DNA from 4 places in the Flocculibacter collagenilyticus genome. Region 4 is predicted to be linked to each of the others. Evidence: predicted binding sites of a transcription regulator. Region 4 holds the regulator's gene; each other region holds the start of a gene.

Evidence for each region. The regulator sigma-54, encoded in region 4, starts transcription at its own class of promoters, with help from an activator protein. The targets are predictions, from matches to a motif close to GTTGGCACGNNNNTNGNNT.
Region 1: a site for sigma-54 is predicted at 1,989-2,007, ahead of HUU81_RS04505 (PA2169 family four-helix-bundle protein). Genes of this name have one in related genera too.
Region 2: a site for sigma-54 is predicted at 1,615-1,633, ahead of HUU81_RS00345 (PEP-CTERM sorting domain-containing protein). Genes of this name have one in related genera too.
Region 3: a site for sigma-54 is predicted at 1,167-1,185, ahead of HUU81_RS10975 (flagellar basal body rod protein FlgF). Genes of this name have one in related genera too.

The regions. Positions count from the first base shown of each region.
Region 1 covers NZ_CP059888.1:1,016,629-1,019,905, reverse strand. Annotated here, with positions in the region: gene HUU81_RS04520 (DUF1328 family protein) at 1-156, shown strand, start outside; gene HUU81_RS04515 (hypothetical protein) at 220-414, shown strand; gene HUU81_RS04510 (sigma-54 interaction domain-containing protein) at 508-1,851, opposite strand; gene HUU81_RS04505 (PA2169 family four-helix-bundle protein) at 2,123-2,602, shown strand; gene HUU81_RS04500 (BON domain-containing protein) at 3,080-3,277, shown strand, end outside.
Region 2 covers NZ_CP059888.1:80,832-84,108, forward strand. Annotated here, with positions in the region: gene uvrD (DNA helicase II) at 1-1,386, opposite strand, end outside; gene HUU81_RS00345 (PEP-CTERM sorting domain-containing protein) at 1,752-2,360, shown strand; gene HUU81_RS00350 (NRAMP family divalent metal transporter) at 2,481-3,277, opposite strand, start outside.
Region 3 covers NZ_CP059888.1:2,474,588-2,477,864, reverse strand. Annotated here, with positions in the region: gene flgE (flagellar hook protein FlgE) at 1-1,076, shown strand, start outside; gene HUU81_RS10975 (flagellar basal body rod protein FlgF) at 1,226-1,990, shown strand; gene flgG (flagellar basal-body rod protein FlgG) at 2,080-2,868, shown strand; gene flgH (flagellar basal body L-ring protein FlgH) at 2,924-3,277, shown strand, end outside.
Region 4 covers NZ_CP059888.1:3,426,282-3,429,558, reverse strand. Annotated here, with positions in the region: gene lptB (LPS export ABC transporter ATP-binding protein) at 1-718, shown strand, start outside; gene HUU81_RS15205 (RNA polymerase factor sigma-54) at 754-2,244, shown strand; gene hpf (ribosome hibernation promoting factor) at 2,272-2,559, shown strand; gene ptsN (PTS IIA-like nitrogen regulatory protein PtsN) at 2,580-3,029, shown strand; gene rapZ (RNase adapter RapZ) at 3,150-3,277, shown strand, end outside.

The DNA of each region.
Region 1 (3,277 bases), 1.6 Mb from region 4:
TTTTTTATTATCGCCATCATCGCAGCCATTTTTGGTTTTGGTGGAATAGCAGGTGCAGCAGCAGGTATAGCTAAGATTTTATTCTTCGTATTTGTTGTATTGTTAGTCATTTCTTTAATTGCAGGGGCTTTAAAAGGCAAGCCGCCAAGTGTATAGACACTAATTAATTAAAAGCAAAGTTTTACATTTTATATTATTTTATTTAAACGGGGACGTATCATGGAATTATCAAAACTTTTAACACGTATTTTATTTGTAGTAACTGCCACTTTTGCTCTAGCAGCTTGTGATCAAGGTCCAGCTGAAGATGCTGGCGAAAAGATTGATGAAGCAGTAACTGACGCAGGTAACGCAATTGAAGACGCATGTGAAGATGTGAAAGAAGGCGTTAAGGCTGATGACACTGATTGTTAATTAGCATTGCTATTAATTAATAAAAAAGCAGTGGTATTAGAAAATACCACTGCTTTTTTTTGTACTATCTAAGGCTAATAAATTAAAAAAGTACTATTCACCTTCTTGGTACTTGTCTAACTTGTTATACAGCGTCTTAACACTAATACCCAACTGTTTTGCAGTATCAGTCTTATTCATATTATTTGCTTCTAACGATTGTAAAATTGCTGCTTTTTCAAGTTCTTCCAATGGCATTCCAATAGGCACTTCCGCTTCTACAGGTTGTTGACTACACAATGACTGATCAATAATCAAATGTTCCGGTAGCACTACATCCTCAGCAAGAATATAGGCACGCTCAATTGCATGCTTAAGTTCGCGTACATTACCAGGCCACTGATGTTGTTCAATTCTCGCCAATGTTTCGATTGCAATACTCTTATTAAATCCCTCTTTTGCATTTCGATACGCTAGAAAATGTTTGGCAAGCCCTGTTTTGTCGTCACCACGATCTCTTAATGGTGGAACATGAATAGGAAATTGCGCTAGCCTAAAGTATAAATCTTCACGGAAAATATCATCGCTGATTGCTTGTGCTGGATCGCGGTTAGTTGCTGCAACAATTCGCACATTAGCAATTTTTAGCTGACTGCTGCCCACTGGACGATATTCATTAGATTCCAACACGCGTAACAGTTTAACCTGATGCTCAATTGGCATCTCAGTAACTTCATCTAAAAATAACGTACCACCTTCCGCTTGTTCAAACACGCCTTGATGATCGCGATGCGCGCCTGTAAATGCCCCTTTTGTATGGCCAAACAATTCGCTATCAACTAATTCTGGGCTTAATGCACCACAGTTAATTGCAACAAAAGGCTCTTCTCTTCGTTCACTGGCTAGATGAATCGTATTAGCAACTAATTCTTTACCTGCCCCACTCTCACCAATAATCAACACATTGGTATCAGTCATTGCCACTTTACGAATGGTGCGATAAAGCTTACGCATGCTTTTTGACGAACCAACTAATAAACCAAATTGATCTAAGTCGCTGGTCACTACCTTTTGAGAAGCTAGTAGGTGCTCTGATAATTCGTCATAAAGATCTTTCAGGGTTTCTTCTAAAATATCAAAATTGAAAGGGTTACGATGGTGGAAACCTGCACCGCGTAACATAATTTTATCTAGATAGGGATTGGGTTGTCCCTGACTGAAAAAGATAAATTCGACATTAGACAGCAAATCGCCTTTACATAATCGCTCGAAATCCTGCTTTGCAAAATCATCAGCTTGAATTAAGGCAATATCACATTGCATAAATTCAAGCTGGTCAATCCAGTGCTCAAGTTCACTACTTTTAGCAACGATGAATGAACGTACCACATCAAACGATAATAACCGCTCTTCTAACTTTCTATCACTTAAATGGATGAATATTTTTGGTTGGCTCATTGCCGTTCTCCTTAGGATCATCACGCATGGTAGGGCAAGTTTGTAAATTTAACAATGTATGTTTGTAATTCTTTCTAGTTACCAAAATTAACCCTCTCCTAAATATGGCTAATGCAATGAAAATCAACACCTTAGGTGTTGGCATATAAATTGATTGCTAAATGTAGCATTTTGAAAAAAAACGAGACCTGATTAAGGTCAAATTAACAGATATTTAAACCAGTATTTATGACATGCCATTTTAGTTATGAAGGCATTTGGGGGTAACACCATGGATCCATTTGTATACGTACCACCACAAGATCCTACACAAACAGACGCGATGATAGTTAACGAGATCATTGCAGTTTGCCATGACGGGCTGGCTTTTTATCAACATGCACAAGAACATGTTGAAGATTATAATTTGAAACGCATTTTTTCAGGCATGATCGAGATAAGAAGAGAGATTATTGAAAAGCTCGAACCTGAAGTCATTGCACGTGAAGTTAGCCCAGTTGAAAGTGAGTCCATTTTTAATAAAGTACGCCAATGGTATGTTGATGCCAAAGACATGCTTTCAGACGATAACGCAAATGTATTTATTGATGAGTTAGAGCAACACGAACAAGCCACGCTGAACCGCCTCAAAGAAGCGATGAAACGGATTGAGGATGAACGTTTAGCTAAAAAGATTTCTCATATAGCGGCCTCTGTGCAAATGACACATGACAAAATGGCCGCACTAAAAGAACAATATAAAAATAATTGATCCAAACTTAATAAGTGAACGTAACGACTAATATGAAACGAATGATTTACTAACACAGACATTTGATTTACTCCTACCACGACACACTTTGCTCCCTACGGGGAGCTTTTTTTTATCTTCATTTAATACAGAACCAACAAAAAAGTCCCTCTTCTATATTGAATTTGAAGAAACAATCACCACAAATTCGGCATTAGCAAAGTGTAAATTTCATACAGTTTAGTGACTGTTTCTCAGTAAAAAACTTAACGTAATTTTTTAAATTATATTTTTGGTAATTTGAAACTTAGTGACTACTATTTACACATGTTAATTTCTGAACATTTTACAATTGCAGTGTAAAAAAATTGCAATAATTCAAACATTAACACGCTACAGGAGAACGAATAAAAATATAAGTTATTGATTTTAATTGTTTTTTACAAGTTGGCACTGTTCTAGCAATATTGACTATGAATATATCAATAGGAGGATGTTATGAAAATTAAGACGATTGCACTATTAGTGGGTTTATCAGTAAGTACTTCAGCATTTGCAGGTAATAACAAAGCAAACAGCTGGGAGAAAACAGCTCATGATGCATGGATTGATGGTAAAGCAGAAACCACCTTATTGTTAAATACTAACCTGAATTCTTTTGACATTAATACAGATGTTAAAGACGGTAAAGTTTAC
Region 2 (3,277 bases), 630 kb from region 4:
ATCAATAAAGTGCTGAATGGCATTCGCTGCTCGGCCAGATAAAAGCTTGTCATTAATGCAGGTTAACGCAGCTTGCCACAGCGTTGCCCCATGTTGTTTAGCGGTGTCTCGAACGGTTGCCAATGTGCGTTCACCAATCCCCCTTGCTGGGGTATTGATAATGCGCTCAAAGGCAGCGTCATCATTGCGGTTTGTAATAAGGCGCAAATATGCCAACGAGTCTTTAATTTCTTGTCGGTCATAGAAGCGTTGCCCACCGTAAATGCGGTATTTTAGATTGGCCTGACGGATCGCATCTTCCAGTGCCCGCGATTGAGCATTATTACGATATAAAATGGCGACATCGTTTAATGTATTACCTTTGCTTGACCATTGCTCAATGGCGTTAACTATAAACCTTGCTTCGTCTAATTCATTGTAGGCAGCGTATAGTGAGATTGGCTCGCCTGCATCGCCATCAGTCCATAATTCTTTACCCATACGCGCACTATTATTTTCAATGAGTTGGTTGGCTGCTTTTAGAATGGTATTAGTTGAGCGATAGTTTTGTTCTAGCCGTATTGTTTGCGCGTTAGGAAAGTCATTGGTGAACTTGTGAATGTTTTCTATTTTGGCGCCGCGCCAGCCGTAAATTGACTGATCATCATCTCCAACTATCGTAATGTTGCCATGTTCTCCGGCTAACAGTCGCAACCAAGCATATTGTACGGTGTTAGTATCTTGAAACTCGTCTACCAAAATATGCTCGAAGCGTTGTTGGTAATGGCGCAATAGTGGTGGATGCTTTAATAGCGTTTCGTGTGCGCGTAACAAAATTTCTGCAAAATCGATTAAACCAGCACGGTCACAGGCTTCTTGATAACTTGCGTACACTTTTAGCATTTGCTTTTCGGTGTGATCGTAGCTTTCAATGTGCTGTGGGCGCAGCCCTTCATCTTTTTTATTATTAATAAACCATTGCACTTGCTTGGGTGGGTAATGCTTCTCGTCTAAATTTAATGCTTTAAGGGTGCGGCGAATAAAGCGATATTGATCGTCAGAGTCTAAAATTTGAAACGTCTCAGGCAAGCTTGCTTCTTGAAAATGTGTGCGTAAAAATCGATGGGCTAGCCCATGAAATGTGCCAAGCCACATCCCGCCAACATGACTGCCCATTAAAGTTTGCACTCTGCCTCGCATTTCAGCAGCCGCCTTATTAGTAAAGGTAACAGCCATGATACTAAACGGTGACGCTTGCTCGACTTGCATCAGCCAAGCAATGCGGTGTACTAACACTCGGGTTTTGCCACTGCCAGCACCTGCCAGCACTAACATGCTTTGCAATGGTGCCGATACCGCTTCACGCTGGCGGTCATTTAAATGTTCAATAAGATGAGAAACGTCCATAATTCGCCTGATTAGTTCTGGTCACCTGAACAGCATTGAGATGTGTCGACTGCCGATGAGCGGTATAAAAAATAGATAAAAAGTGCTGTATATTATAACAGTGGTTAAAAATTATGAAATGGAAATAAGATTAAAATCGCTAATAAAATATTGTCAGTAAATTTTACATAAGAAATGCTGCTCGTTACTTAGAAGCAGTAAAGTTGATGTTTTATAATGGCTTTTTAAGTTGGTTTGATTATTGCTTTAAGCATAAAAATTTTGTTGTACCACTAATAAGAAGTAATCCATTCATGAAACAGTCCATTCTTTTTGTGCTTTGCTTATGTCAAAGTGTATTCTCTTTTAACGCCTCGGCTACGCTTATGGCAGATCATTACATTCCGTTCTGGGATGACAATAATGAAACGGTGGCAAACGAAATGATGTTCACCGCGGGTAATTTATCATTATCTGTAACAGCGTGGACTGGTAACTTTGATGCATCGGGTAATCAAATTGAAGGTTGGAGCCAAGTTGTGGGTAACGATCTTGGTGTGTTTCGTGATGATAGCGGCTTAGGTGTATTGTCATCATTGAATGATGGCAATGATCTGGATGCGGGTTCTTCAAGTGATTTTGCTAGCGATCCTGATGAAGGCTTATTATTTGTTTTTTCAAATAAAGTCAGTATTTTTGATATTTTTGTTGGCGACTTAGATTCAAGCGATGACATTAACTTTTCAGAAGTTAGCTTATCGGCATTAAATGACATCACAATAGGTAATTCAGCAATTGGCCTAACTGGCCCGCAGTTTGAATCAGAGTGGCCATTTGAATTTAATGGCAGCTTTTCAGGTTCTGCATTTATGGTTTGGGTTGATGACTCACGCGACGATGTTGAAATATTGGGTGTTGCAACCATCCCTGAGCCAGCCACTATTTTTGTTATTGCCTTGGGGCTAATGATGATCGGTGTGCGCCGCATTGCATAATCTACACACATAGGCATTAAACATATTGCACATTGAATGAGTCGCAGCCCCCTGCGGCTCATTAATCTCACACATGCTTACACCACACTCTTGTTTAGCTCAACACCCTTGGCTAATTAGTTAGCCAAATCGCCAATACAAAAAATAACCACTAAATATAGTTAATAACGATAGACTGCTTAAGGTATACCATTTAAACACACCTGTTGGCTGGTGCGCTAAAGGCACTTTGCTAGAGGTAATCACTTTGTAATTAAGCCAAGCATAAATCGGTGCGCTAACGAATGACACTGTGGTGACAAAGTCTAATAGCGCTTTGATGTCCGCAGTAAAATCGTAAATGATCCACCAACCGCCTATTGCTAACATGAGTAAGCTAGATACATACACGCGATTACTAATTACATTAACCCTATCGGCGTTGGCCTCTTGCGAATGATTAATCGGTGTTACTTTATTCGACTGATGAATAACATAGGCACGCTTCCATACTTGTGGAAAGCCATCAGACACGGCAAACGTGGTAGAAAATAGTGCAATGAAAGTGATCACCGCCATTAAACTCCAGCTCCATTCACCTAAGGCGCTACTATAAATACTAACTAATTGGCTAGCAAATGCAGCGGCTGAATTAGCAAACGAAACCCCTTGGCCAAACATCAGTAATGCTCCAAGCCAGGTAAAAATTATGGCCAGTATAAAACTTGTTAAGTAGCCAATTTTAAAGTCTAGCGTGGCATCTGTAACGCCAATTAATTTACCTGATTGCTTGCGTGATAAGGTCCATAGCGAATGCCAAACCGACACTTCCAACGAAGTAGGCATCCATCCCATTAATGCAACAATAAACGCAATACTGGTTGCGGCAGTTAGCGTGTTAAACATATCACTGGTATTAATAGCGCTAGCTGGAGTAA
Region 3 (3,277 bases), 950 kb from region 4:
CCACTGAAAACATTGATATGAGTTTCAACTTAGATAGTACTGCACTGCCAATTGACCCTTACGCGACACCTTTTGATCCGACTGACACCAATACGTTTACTGCATCTACTTCAACGGTTATCTATGACTCGTTAGGTAACAGTAGAATAGCGTCAATTTATTATGTAAAAGTCAATGATCCTGCAACAGTTCAAGCGGGTGCTCCGGGTGGCGCAGCACCATTTGCAGCAGGCTTTTATGACCCTGCTGCACCGTTAACCACACAAGGTTTAGGCGGTATGTCTGCGGCCAATCAGGCAAATGCAAATAGCTGGTTAATGTTTGCAACGGTGACTAATGATGCAGGGGAAGTGATTCCTGTGGATTTAGCGGATGATCCAGTTCTGAGCCCTCCAGGCTCACAGGGCTATACTTTCCAGTCTGCCGATAATGGAAACCCAGCATTACCTGTTCAGCAGCAGCGTGGTTTACTTCTGCAATTTGATTCATCGGGTACGCCTGTAACTGAAACCTTTCCAACGCCAACAGGTGAACCGTTAGGTGATGCGGCAGCGACACCTACACCACTACCTGCTCCGTTCAACGGTGCGCCATATTTAGGTGCTGGCGCTATTACTAATGGTGCCGAAGGAGATCAACGTTTTAATATTTCGATGACGAATCTAACGCAGTTTTCCTCGCCGTTTGAAATCACATCACTATCGCAAGATGGGCAAACAGTTGGTCGTTTAACGGGGATCTCAATAGGTACAGACGGCTTAATTGAAGCGAAATATTCAAATGGTGATTCGCAGCCTATCTCAAAAGTGGCGTTAGTGCGCTTTGCGAATGATCAAGGCTTAACACAGGTGGGTAACACTTCTTGGGTTGAAAGCCAAACGTCAGGTGAACCATTAGCAGGTGAGGCAGACTCAGGCACTTTTGGCTCTATTCGTTCGGGCACACTTGAGCAATCTAACGTAAACCTAACCGCAGAATTGGTAGACTTAATCACAGCACAACGTAACTACCAAGCAAACTCACGTGCACTAGAAGTTAACTCAACTATCACGCAAACCATTTTGCAAATTAGATAATGGTTTTGTAGTGTTTTTATACCACCCTCTAGGCTGCTTCGGCAGCCTTTTTTTATCTTCAAATCTCATTTAAACATGCTCATATAATAGACTGGCACTATCCTTGCTTTAATCAATATAAGTGTTATTTATCGTCAATAAGGTGAGTCATGGATAAGTTATTGTATGTTGCCATGTCTGGTGCGAAACAGAATTTAGTCGGTATTTCAATGAATGCCAATAATTTGGCGAATGTAAAAACCGTTGGATTTAAAGCTGACTTTGAACAAGCTAGAACCATGCAAGCGTTTGGCGAAGGGTTGCCAACTCGTGTATTTGCAATGGAAGAAAGACCAGGCTCAAGAATGCAAATGGGGGCAATACAAACAACAGACCGTGACTTAGACATTGCTGTAACGGGCAAAGGTTGGATTTCAGTTCAGGATAGCAAAGGTGAAGAGGCGTACACTAAAAGCGGTAACCTTAAAATTACGGCGAATGGTGAGCTAATTACGTCGCGAGGAAACCCGGTTATTGGAGAGGGTGGCCCGATTATTTTACCTATTCCAATTGAAAAAGTTGAAATTGGCAGTGATGGTTCTGTTGTCGTTAGGCCTCAAGGCGCCCCCGCCAATTTTTTGGAAACGGTTGACCGTATTAAGCTGATTGAAGCCGATGACAACCGCAACATGACGAAGATGAACGATGGGTTGTTCAGACCTAAAGGCGATTTAGTGGGAGATGATTGTGGCTTTTGTGACGCATCTCCAAACGTACGTATTATTAGCGGTGCACTTGAAATGAGCAATGTGAACCCTGTTGAAGAAATGGTGGCGATGATCTCTCATCATAGGCAATTTGAAATGCAAGTCAAAATGATGAGTAAAGCCGAAGAGAATGACGAACGTCACAACAACTTATTGAGAATTACCTAATAACAGTATTAATTAGCAATTGTTGAGTTGTGTTTTACTGCAACGCTTAACAACACTGATTGCTGAAACGAACACAGAGGAGAAGGATTATGCATCCGGCACTTTGGATAAGTAAAACGGGATTAGATGCCCAACAAACCGATACCTCGGTTATTTCAAATAATTTAGCGAACGCCAGTACGATAGGTTTTAAAAAGAGTCGAGCGGTATTTGAAGATTTGCTTTATCAAAACATCAATCAACCTGGTGGCCGTTCATCGGCAGATACCGAGTTACCATCTGGCTTAATGGTGGGAGCGGGAGCAAAAGTCGTTGCAACGCAAAAAACCTTTTCGCAAGGCAATATGATCACAACTGAAAACGCGATGGATTTGATGATCCAAGGACAAGGTTTTTTTGAGGTGTTGTTACCTGACGGTACGTTGTCTTATACCCGTAATGGTCAATTTACATCTGACGAAAATGGTCGAATTGTTACGCCAGGAGCTGGTTATCCGTTACAGCCAGAAATTATTATTCCTCAGGACGCACAATCAATCACAGTGTCACAAGAAGGCGAAGTGTCAGTGCGGGTGCGTGGTCAGGCTGAAAACCAAGTTATTGGCCAGATTACCATTTCTGATTTTATTAACCCAACGGGCTTAGAACCAATGGGACAAAACTTGTACTTAGAAACCGCAGTCAGCGGTGCGCCAGTACAAGGCAACCCCGGCGTTGAAGGGCTTGGTGTAATTGTTCAAGGGTCTTTAGAAACATCCAATGTAAACGTGACTGAAGAGCTCGTTAATTTGATTGAAACTCAGCGAGTTTATGAAATGAACTCGAAGGTAATTTCTGCCGTTGATCAAATGATGCAAAATTTAAATCAGCAGCTTTAATAGCCTTATTTTTACTTAGCTGCTTGCATGAAACCTATTTAGAGTGAGTTGTATTATGAAACTTTATATCACATTAATAGTTGGTTTGTTGACTACAGGATGCGTAAGTACGCAAACGACTGTAGAACGAGATGATCCTTACTTTATGCCAGTAGCACCAGAAGCACCTGTAGATAAAATAGTTGCTAACGGTTCGCTGTTTAATCCTGACACAAACAATGGCCTATATTCTGATAGAAAGGCACATCGGGTAGGTGACATTATCACGGTAGTGCTTGAAGAAAGCACGCAAGCCTCAAAAACAGCTAAAACTGAAAATAAGAAAACCACATCGGCAAGCCTAGATCCTATAGTGGGATTTGGCGGACAAAATGTGGCATTTAAAGGTGATGCAATTCAATTAGGTTTA
Region 4 (3,277 bases):
ATTATCAGCACAAAATCTGGCAAAAAGTTACAAAGGTCGTCAAGTTGTTCGCGATGTAAGTATCGATGTTGCAGCTGGCAGCATAGTTGGCTTGTTAGGGCCGAACGGAGCAGGTAAAACAACTACATTTTATATGATTGTGGGGTTGGTACCATCTGATCGGGGGCGCATTGTGCTTGCAGACCAAGATTTAACATTGGAACCAATGCATGCAAGAGCACGAGAAGGCATTGGCTATTTGCCGCAAGAAGCATCTATTTTCAGAAAACTTAGCGTTTATGACAATATCATGGCCATTTTGCAAACTCGCCGCGATTTAACCCGAATAACGCGCGAAGAAGCGCTAGATGGGTTGTTAGAAGAATTCAATATTGGTCACATTCGCGATAGCCTAGGCATGAGCTTGTCTGGCGGAGAGCGTCGTCGTGTAGAAATTGCTCGTGCATTGGCCGCTAATCCCAAATTTATTTTATTGGATGAGCCGTTTGCAGGGGTCGACCCAATTTCAGTATTAGACATCAAAAAGATTATCCAGCATTTAAAGAATAAAGGCATTGGAGTATTAATTACTGATCACAATGTACGAGAAACACTAGACGTGTGTGAGCATGCATACATTGTGAGCCATGGTGAATTAATTGCGAATGGTACACCTGAGCAAGTGTTAGCAAATCAGACCGTAAGAGATGTATACCTAGGTGAGCAATTCACGCTATAGTTAAGTTAATTAGTTAAAGGAATTTATCGGATTTTATGAGGCAGTCTTTACAGTTAAAAATTGGTCAACAGTTGACCATGACCCCACAATTGCAACAGGCTATTCGTCTCTTGCAATTATCGACGTTAGATTTGCAACAAGAAATTCAAGAAGCCTTAGACAGTAATCCACTCCTTGAAGTGGAAGAAGATCATGGCTCATCGCCTGAACAAGTGAGCGACAGCAACGACGGAACCACCAAACAAGATGCCAATGGTGAAGCTGAAGACATGACGTTTTCAGAGGTAAAAGAAATGGATACAACGGAAGCGGTTCAACAAGAGAATATGTCGGACGAGCTGCCTGTTGATAGTTCATGGGATGAGTATATTAGTGCAGCGCCGGTGGCGTCAGTGTCTGGTGCTAGCGACAATGATGATATGGTTTTTCAAGGTGAAACGACCGATAATATTCAAGATCATATTTTATGGCAAGTTAGGCTAACCCGGTTTAGCCCTACAGATGAAACGATCGCCATGGCGATAATTGAAGCGATTGACGATTCAGGCTATTTATCAGTTACTACAGAAGATATTCTGAATAGCTTAGGCGATGACGATGTAGAGCTTGATGAGGTTGAAGTAGTACTAAAGCGTATTCAATTAATGGACCCATTAGGTGTGGGAGCCCGCAGTTTAAAAGAATGTATGCTGATTCAGTTAGGTCAATTTAGCAACGATACGCCTTATTTGTCTGACGCAAAAACCATTGTGAACGAATATATCGATTTATTAGGTAATCGTGACTATCGTACTTTACAAAGAAAGACTAAGCTTAAAGAGCATCAGCTAAAAGAGGTTATGCAACTTATCCATAGCCTTAATCCAAGGCCAGCCAGTGCGGTGATTACTGAACAACCGCAATATGTTATTCCAGACGTATCAGTCGTGAAGAAAAAAGGCCGTTGGATTGTAGAATTAAATCCAGACTCAATGCCGAAAGTTACTATTAACCAGCAATACGCGGCGTTGTCTAAAACCAGTAAGTCATCTACGGATACGCAATTTATTCGTTCTCATTTACAAGATGCAAAATGGTTTATCAAAAGTTTGGAAAGTAGAAACGATACCTTACTCAAAGTTGCGAATTGTATTGTGCAGCAGCAACAGGCATTTTTTGAGTATGGTGACGAGGCCATGAAGCCAATGGTATTGAACGATGTGGCAGAAATGGTAGATATGCATGAATCAACCATTTCACGTGTGACAACGCAGAAATATATGCATACACCACGCGGCATTTTTGAGCTTAAGTACTTTTTTTCAAGCCATGTAAGTACTGAAAACGGCGGCGAGTGTTCATCAACAGCGATCAGAGCGTTGATTAAAAAATTAGTCTCTGCAGAAAATGCGGCGAAGCCATTGAGTGATAGTAAGATTGCAGAAATTATGGCTGATCAAGGTATTAAGGTAGCAAGACGTACGATTGCGAAGTATCGTGAGTCTTTGTCTATCCCTCCATCTAACCAAAGAAAGAGCTTACTGTAAGCTCTTGATGAAAGAAGGAAAGTGCTTATGCAAATCAATTTAACTTGCCGTCACGTTAATGCCACTTCGTCGATAAAAGATTATGTAGATAATAAATTTTCCAAATTAGAGCGACATTTTGATCATATCAATAATGTTCACGTTATTTTGGATTCCGAAAAGTTAATGCAAAAAGCGGAAGCAAAACTCCATGTTAATGGCGGAGAGTTGTTTGCCACAGCCACTCACGACGATATGTATGCGGCGATAGATGGGTTGATTGACAAGCTAGACCGACAAGTCATTAAACATAAGGAAAAACTTTCAAGCCACTAAAAAAGAATAGTTATTGTAATATGTCTTTTAAAACTTTGATGTCTGAGGACTGCACAAAATGTGCAGTCCTTTTTAATAGCAAGAAACGTATTTTAGAGTACATTAGCCAATTGGCACACACTAAACTGCCTGATATTAGCCAACATGAAATTTTGGACAGTTTAATGGCAAGAGAAAAGCTAGGCAGTACCGGGATTGGTAAAGGAATTGCTATTCCCCATGGCCGCTTGAAGAATACGCAAAAAACGGTCGCAATTTTTTTAGTAAGTAAAAATCCGATCCAATACGACTCAATCGATCAAAAGCCAGTTGATGTATTTTTTGCACTGTTAGTACCCGAAGAGCAATGTAAAGAACATTTAAGTACGTTGTCAGCCGTTGCTAGCATGCTTGACGATAAAAGTATGGTGAAAAGATTGCGCAAAGCCGATACTGATCAAGAGTTATTTGAGATTATGACATCCAATTAGCCGTGCTGATACGTATTCAGTTATAGCTATTTTAGAGCGCTGTATTTAAATAGTCATAACCTTAGATTAAAGTAATTCAAAGAAAGAAGGTAAATTAACAATTAAGGTAGCTTAATTTTTATGAAAATTATCATTATTAGCGGTCGTTCTGGTTCAGGGAAAACTGTAGCACTTAGGGTGTTAGAGGACTTGGGCTATTATTGCGTTGATAATATTCCTGTTAATTTACTTCCAGCCTTAGCGCACTC